DNA from 2 places in the Aeromicrobium sp. P2_G6 genome. Region 1 is predicted to be linked to the other one. Evidence: riboswitches for the same ligand, from Rfam matches in the RefSeq annotation. Region 1 holds a riboswitch; the other holds the start of a gene.
What was found. Region 1 has a riboswitch for thiamine pyrophosphate ahead of AC1DVU_RS03645 (ECF transporter S component). Riboswitches for the same ligand answer to the same signal wherever they lie in the genome.
Positions count from the first base shown of each region.

Region 2: it holds a riboswitch for thiamine pyrophosphate, as region 1 does, so the genes downstream of both, thiE (thiamine phosphate synthase) here and AC1DVU_RS03645 (ECF transporter S component) in region 1, are expected to answer to the same signal.

Region 1 covers NZ_JBFUFH010000001.1:741,438-745,163, forward strand. The annotation lists gene AC1DVU_RS03635 (energy-coupling factor transporter transmembrane component T family protein) at 1-126, opposite strand, end outside; gene AC1DVU_RS03640 (ABC transporter ATP-binding protein) at 206-1,597, opposite strand; gene AC1DVU_RS03645 (ECF transporter S component) at 1,598-2,215, opposite strand; TPP riboswitch at 2,205-2,314, opposite strand; gene AC1DVU_RS03650 (NAD(P)/FAD-dependent oxidoreductase) at 2,639-3,726, opposite strand, start outside.
Region 2 covers NZ_JBFUFH010000006.1:54,448-58,173, reverse strand. The annotation lists gene AC1DVU_RS18100 (pyridoxamine 5'-phosphate oxidase family protein) at 1-65, opposite strand, end outside; gene AC1DVU_RS18095 (hypothetical protein) at 76-669, opposite strand; gene AC1DVU_RS18090 (acyl-CoA dehydrogenase family protein) at 772-1,923, shown strand; TPP riboswitch at 2,020-2,130, shown strand; gene thiE (thiamine phosphate synthase) at 2,128-2,748, shown strand; gene thiO (glycine oxidase ThiO) at 2,745-3,726, shown strand, end outside.

The DNA of each region.
Region 1 (3,726 bases):
GATGACGTACGCGCCGAGGGCGATCAGCGCGACCGGCAGGCTGCGGATCCAGAACGAGCCGAGGAACGAGAACATGCCGACCGAGAGCTGCACGAGCGGATTGATCCGCAGGACGAGAGTCCTCATGCGATTGCCTCCGTGGAAGAGCAAAGATACGGAGGCGATCGCATGAACCCTGCCTCATGATTCACTCGCTGGCGCTCGCTCATTGCAGCACCCCTTCGCGCATCCGGTGCTCGACGTCGACCGGCAGGTCGGCGTCGTGGGTGGACAGCGCGACGGTCGCGCCGGCGGCACGGGCAGCCTCGATCCAGCCGACGACCGCGGCCCAGGTGCTGGGGTCCTGGCCCACCGTCGGCTCGTCGAGCAGGACGACGCCGGGGCGGTGCGCCAGTGCAGCCGCAAGTGCCAGACGACGTTGCTCGCCGCCCGACAACCGGTAGGGATTGGACTCGGCGAAGCGGGCCAGCCCGAACACCTCGAGCGCCTGCTCGACGTCGACCGCCCGGCCCAGCTTGTGGGCGGTGCGGCGGATCTCGTCGCCGACCGTCGTGGTGAGGAACCCGTGCTCGGGGTTCTGCGGGACCCAGCCGATCGCGCCCGCGAGCTGCGGCGACCGCCACCGGCGGAGCTCGGGGCTGATCGTGCCGCTGCCCGGCTTGAGCAGCCCGCCGAGCACGGCGAGTGCCGTCGACTTGCCGGCCCCGCTGGGCCCGGTGAACGCGGTCGTATGCGACGGGTTGAGCGTGGCGGTCAGCCCGGTGAGCGCTTGCGTGCGCTGGGTGCCGCGAAGCGTACGGGTGACGAGCTCGACCGACACGTCGGTCGCGTCGATCGCCAACGGCCGACCCTCAGGACGTACCAGCGCGTCCGGTATGTCCAACGGCACGGGCGTTGCCATGCCGGGCATCCAGACGCCGGCCGGCAGTGGACCGTCGAGGAACGCCCGGACCGTGCCGTCGCTGACCACCGTGCCATCGGCGGAGAGCACGACTACGCGATCGACATGGTCGAGCCACGGTGCGATGCGGTGCTCGACGATCAGCAACGTACGCCCGTCGGCGGCCGCCAGGATCGCGTCGCGCACGCTGGCCGAGGTTTCAGAGTCGAGCATCGAGGTCGGCTCGTCGAGCAGCAGCACGTCGGGCCGCATCGCCAGCACGCCGGCCAGCGCCAGCCGTTGCTGCTCGCCGCCGGAGAGGGCAGCGCAGAAGTGGTCGCGGCCGTACGTCAGGCCGACCGACGCCAACGCCTCGTCGACGCGGGACCAGATCTCGTCGCGGGACATGCCGGCATTCTCGGGGCCGAATGCGACATCACGGCCCATCCGCTCGGCGACGATCGCATCAGCGGGGTTCTGCAACAGCAGCCCGAGCCGTCCGTCGACATCCGCGGTGCCGCTCAGCTCACCCGCGATCGTGGTGCCCAGCGCGCCGGCCAGGCCGTACAGCAACGTCGACTTGCCGGCGCCGCTCGGGCCGACGAGCAACACCCGCTCACCGGGCTCGATCGTGAGATCGAGCCCGGCGACGACGGGGTTGCGTCGGCCGAGAGGGCGCCACGTGAAGCCCCTGAAGCGGGCTCCACCGAGAGACACCTAGACCTCGGCGACCTGTTCGTGCCCCGCTGGGAACGCGTCGAGGACACCGGCCTTGGCCAGAGCCTTCACCAGCAGGAACCCACCTCCGCCGGCAACAACCGCGCCGGCGAGAGCGAAGAAGCCGAGGTGAACGAGCTTGTATCCGAGGTCCCAGCCGGAGTAGTAGGACCCCCACTCGTAGACCGCTTCGAAAGCACCCGCGGCGGCGCCTGCAAGGGCAGCCACCACGAGACCGAATCGACGGTAGAAGAACAGCAGGAAGATGACCTCGGCGCCGAGGCCCTGCCAGAACCCCGAGGCAAACGTGCTGAAGCCCCACTGGTTCCCGCCGACCATGATCGTCGAGACGACCGCTGCAAGGAACTCAGTGGCGAACGCCGCGCCGGGCTTGCGAACGATCAGCCCGCCGACAACACCCGCCATGAGCCAGATGCCGCCGAACAGCGCGGCAGATGGCGGGTAAGCGACTGTCGCCCCACTGGAGATCGGATCGTAGATCTTGTCCCAACCCCAGAAGATGACGCCGAACGCGACTGCGAGCGTGGTGATGGTGACGAGGTCAATCGTGCGGTAATGCACGTTGAACCCCGTCTTGGGCGTGGTTGCAGAACTCATCGTGACTCCCTTCGCCGGTACTAACCGGTGCAGGTTCAAGGGTCTGCGGCTGGTCCGCACTCTCAGCGCCCTCTGCGTGGCGCTCCCCTGTCTTGGTACCTCAACCCTACCGCTGTTCAGGTCGGCTCTGCACCCGGTGGTCGAGTGCCCGCGAGGAACGAGCGGGTGTATCGAGACCACGTCACGTGAGATCGCGTGCTCACGCAAGCACTTCGACTCACGAGGTCTCGATACGCCGACTCGCAGAGCTCGCTGGCTACTCGACCGGCGAGTGCGTACGCGAGCATCTCGGCGAACTCGGAGGTCGAATGTGTGCGCGACCACTCGGTGGTCGAGTGATCCCGAGGAACGAGGGATCGTATCGAGACCACGTCACGTGAGATCGCATGCTCACGCGAGCACTTCGACTCACGAGATGGGCGCCTATCTCCCGGTCAGCTTGTCGCCGATCCTTGCCAGGCGGCTGGGGCGGGTGAGGCCTTTGTTCTCGCGGCGATCGGCCTCGCGGTAGAGCCCGTACATCGCCCGTACGCCCAGCCAGCGCAGCGGCTCGGGCTCCCACCGGCGTACGTCGTGGTTGACCCACGGCAGGCGTACGAGCTCGGTGTCGCGGCCCAGCACGAGGTCAGCGAGGGTCTGGCCGGCGAGGTTCGTCGTGGTCAGCCCGCTGCCGACATAGCCACCGGCCCAGCCGAGACCCGTCGAGGCGTCGAACGTGACGCTCGCGCACCAGTCACGCGGCACCCCGAGCACACCGCACCACGCGTGGTCGATGGGTGACTCACGGGTCGCGGGGAACATGCCGTGCAGGATCCCGGTGAGCGACTCGATGGTCCACTCCTGCGTCTGCCCGTCGACATCCGTGCGGGAGCCGAAGCGGTAGGGGATGCCTCGCCCGCCCAGCGCGATGCGGCCGTCGGCGGTGCGCTGGGCGTAGCAGTACGCATTGGCGTTGTCGCCCAGGAGCTCGGCGCCTCGCCAGCCGATCGACTGCCACACCGACTCCGACAGCGGCTCGGTCACGATCATGGCGGAGTTCATCGGCAGCCACGTGCGCCGCTGTCCGCGAATGCCGGCGGTGTAGCCCTCGAGGCAACGCAGGATGCGACCAGCTCGTACGACTCCACGCTCGGTCGTCACGACGCCGGGCTCGATGCTGGTGGCGCGGGTCTGCTCGAGGATGCGTACGCCTCGTCGCTCGACCGCCGCGGCGACACCGGCCACGAGCTTGGCGGGCTGCACGCGCGCGCAATGCGGGCTGAATGTCGCGCCGAGAGCGCCCTCGACCCGCAGCCGCTCACGCAGCTCCGCGGCGGTCAGCTCCCGCTGGTGGTGCTCGCCAATGCCCCACGCCCTGTCGCTGACGAGTCCCTCGTGCATCCGCTTGAGCTGCGCGGCGGACCGGGCGACGTAGAGCACGCCGTGCTTGACGATGTCGGCGTCGATGCCCTCCGCCCGACACACGTCGATGACCTCGTCGACCGCCGACTCCATCGACGAGACCAGCGCCT
Region 2 (3,726 bases), on a different contig from region 1:
ACGTGCTGCAACGGGGTGCCCAGCACGTCGCGCAGCTCGGCCTCGGTCGTGATCTCGGTCCGCATGCCGAGAAATTTACCGGCGCACGTATGACGTCAGGGCGGTGAGGGTCGGGCTGGCCGGAGCCGAGGAGAAACCGAAGTGCACGGCCGGCTCGACGGGACCCAGCTCGCCGAGCTCTTCGCCCTCCCACGTCGCCCGTGCGGAGACCAGACGGCGTACGTCCTTCGCGGCATACCACTCGGTCCGGCCGTTGCCCGCCGAGCCGTACGTCCGTACGCCCGGCATGACCCGACCGGCGACCGGGTTGCAGACCCTGGCCCACGTCGCCGTACGCCGCACGGGCGCCGGCACGAGACCGAGGAACGGCGCGACCCACAATCGCTGACCGGGAGTGAAGCGCAGCTGTAGCGACCGGGTGTGGATCGACCATTCGTCACCCCGCTCGACCGACACCGGCTCGATGCGGACCTCGTCGAACGAGTACACCGACGCCACCGAGTCGGCGACGCTCTGGCGGGGAGCGAGCAGCGTGCGGTGGCCCGACGCATCCTCGACCATGACGTCGGCGAACGCGCCGAACGGGCTCATGTCCCAGGCGCCCACCACGATGCGTACGCCCGACGACGTCCCGAGCCCCGCGATGTGCCCAGTGAAGGAGCTGGTCATGCCGCCAGTGTGTCCGATGCCACGAAAAGCATGGTCGGCAGCGCTCGTCAGCGAGGGTATGATTAGTAGGTCGTCCTACTATCGGGAGTCCACGTGTCCGACATGTTCGTCCTGTCCGAAGAGCACCAGGCCATCCGCGAGGCGGTTCGCGCCGTCGCCGAGGCCAAGATCGCCCCCTTCGCCGCTGATGTCGACGAGCAGGCGCGCTGGCCCCGCGAGGCCGCCGAGGCCCTGCTGGCGGCGGACTTCCACGCGCCCCACGTGCCCGAGCAGTACGGCGGAGCCGGGGCCGACGCGCTCGCGACGGTGCTGGTCATCGAGGAGATCGCCCGCGTCGATGTCTCTGCCTCGCTGATCCCTGCGGTCAACAAGCTCGGCTCGCTCCCGCTGATGATCGCCGGTGACGAGCAGCTCAAGAAGAACTACCTCTCGCGCCTGGCTCAGGGTGAGGGCTTCTCGTACTGCCTGTCCGAGCCCGAGGCCGGCAGCGATGCCGCCAACCAGAAGACCCGGGCCGTCCGCGATGGCGACGGCTGGGTGCTCAACGGCGTCAAGCGCTGGATCTCCAACGCCGGCGAGTCCGAGTTCTACACCGTCCTGGCAGTCACGGACCCCGACAAGCGTACGAAGGGCATCTCGGCGTTCGTGGTCGAGAAGTCCGACGAGGGTGTGTCGTTCGGCGCTCCGGAGCGCAAGCTCGGCATCAAGGGCTCACCGACCTGCGAGGTCTACCTCGACAACGTCCGCATCCCCGGCGAACGGATGATCGGTGCGGAGGGCACGGGATTTGCCACCGCGATGAAGACTCTCGACCACACCCGCGTCACGATCGCCGCGCAGGCCGTCGGCGTCGCCCAGGGTGCGCTGGACTACGCCCTCGGGTACGTCCAGGAGCGCAAGCAGTTCGGTCACAAGATCGCCGACTTCCAAGGCCTGCAGTTCATGCTCGCCGACATGGGCATGAAGATCGAAGCCGCCCGCCAGCTGACCTACGCCGCCGCCGGGCGCTCCGAGCGCGGCGACAAGGACCTGACGTTCTTCGGCGCCGCTGCCAAGGCGTTCGCGTCCGACACCGCGATGCAGGTCACGACCGATGCCGTCCAGCTCCTCGGCGGCTACGGCTTCACCCGCGACTACCCGCTCGAGCGGATGATGCGCGACGCCAAGATCACCCAGATCTACGAAGGCACCAACCAGGTGCAGCGCGTCGTCATGGCTCGCCAGCTCCTCGCCGGGGTGCAGAGCACGCTCTGACGTCGACCAAGGCGCCTGACCAGCGGAAACGTTGGTCGGGCGCCTTTGCCATGTCCGCAGGACCGCCGCCGATTTCTGGCTCTGATAGCGTGACGGCACATCCACCGCGGGAGCCCGAAGCATCGGGCTGAGATGGAGCTGCAGACGCTCCGACCGTTGAACCTGATCCGGATAATGCCGGCGCAGGAAGCGAGGAGCTGAATCGTGTTGCCACGTGTCCACGTCATTACCGACCTGCCACACACGCCGCCCGAGTTGATCGACGAGATCGTCTCAGCGGGCGTCGACGCGGTGCAGGTCAGAGCCAAGCACCTCACCGACCGGGAGCTGTTCGAGCTCGCCGAGGGGGTCGTCCGCACGGTCCGGAAAAGGGCGAGGGTGATCGTCAACGACCGGCTGGACATCGCCCTGGCGGCCGGCGCGGACGGGGTCCACCTCGGTCTCGGCGACGTGCCGGTCGCGCAAGCCCGGCGGCTGGCTCCGAATGGATTCCTCGTCGGCGGAACGTGCCGCGACATCCGGCAGGCCCGGCAGGCACAGGCCGACGGAGCCGACTACCTCGGAGTCGGGCCGATCTACCCGTCGACGACCAAGACGGACCTTCCCGAGCCATTGGGCCTGACCGCACTCACGGCGATCTCCGGGATCCTTCCTGCGATCGCGATCTCGGGAATCAACGTCGATCGTGTTCCGGAGGTCATGGCTGCTGGGGCCCACGGTGTCGCGCTGATCGCCGCCGTGTCGAGGGCTCCGGACCCCATACGGGCCGCCCGAGAAGTCGTCGCGGCAGTGCACAGCGCCGCTCTGGCACAGCCGGTCCGATGAGGGTTGCCGTCATCGGCGCTGGCGTGATCGGCCTGGCCTGCGCGCACGAGCTGGTCGAGCACGGCCACGTCGTCTCGGTCTTCGACGCCGACCCCGCACAGGGAGCGACATACGCCGCTGCGGGGATGCTGTCGCCCGCCGGTGAGGCCTGGCACGGTGAGGATGCCCTGCTGCGGCTCGGGCTTGCCTCGGCCGGTATGTGGGCCGAGTATGCCGATCGGCTGTCGACGTCCTCGGGAGTCGACGTAGACCACAGGGATGCCGGAACGCTCCTCGTGGGGAAGGACCACGACGATCTCAACGTCGTGTTGCGCACGATGGACCTGCTGGCGGCACACGGTGTCGAGGCCGTGCAGCTCGGTCGTGACGAGCTCATCGGGAAAGAGCCAGCTCTGAGCAACCGCGTGGCCGGAGGCGTGTTCCTGCCGGGGGACCACAGCGTCAACCCCCGCCGGGTGGCAGCAGCATTGATGGCCGGGATCGGCGAGCGACTGATCCACGCCAACGCAGAGCCGCACGTTGTCGACGGTCGGTGCCGCGGTGTCGTCACGGATCGCGGCTCGATCCATGCCTCCGACGTCGTCGTCGTCGCGACCGGACACCGGCTCGACGAGCTGCTCCCCGGACCCCGTCGTGTCGTCCGCCCCGTGCGCGGGGAGATCGTCCTTGTCCGTACGGATGACCCACCCAGCAGGACGATCCGCGCCAACATCCACGGGCGCCCGGTGTACGTCGTGCCGCGTGCCGGCGGTGAGGTCGTGATCGGCGCGACCTCCGAGGAGCACGCCGGCGAACCGACACCGACGGTCGGTGGTGTCCTTCGCCTCCTCGAGGATGCCCGAGCGCTGGTGCCGACCCTCGATGCTGCCGGGATCCTCGACGTCACGTGCCGGATACGGCCCGGGACGCCGGACAACGGTCCACTCGTCGGTCCCTCGTCGACCCCTGGGCTCCTCGTCGCAGGCGGCCACTACCGCG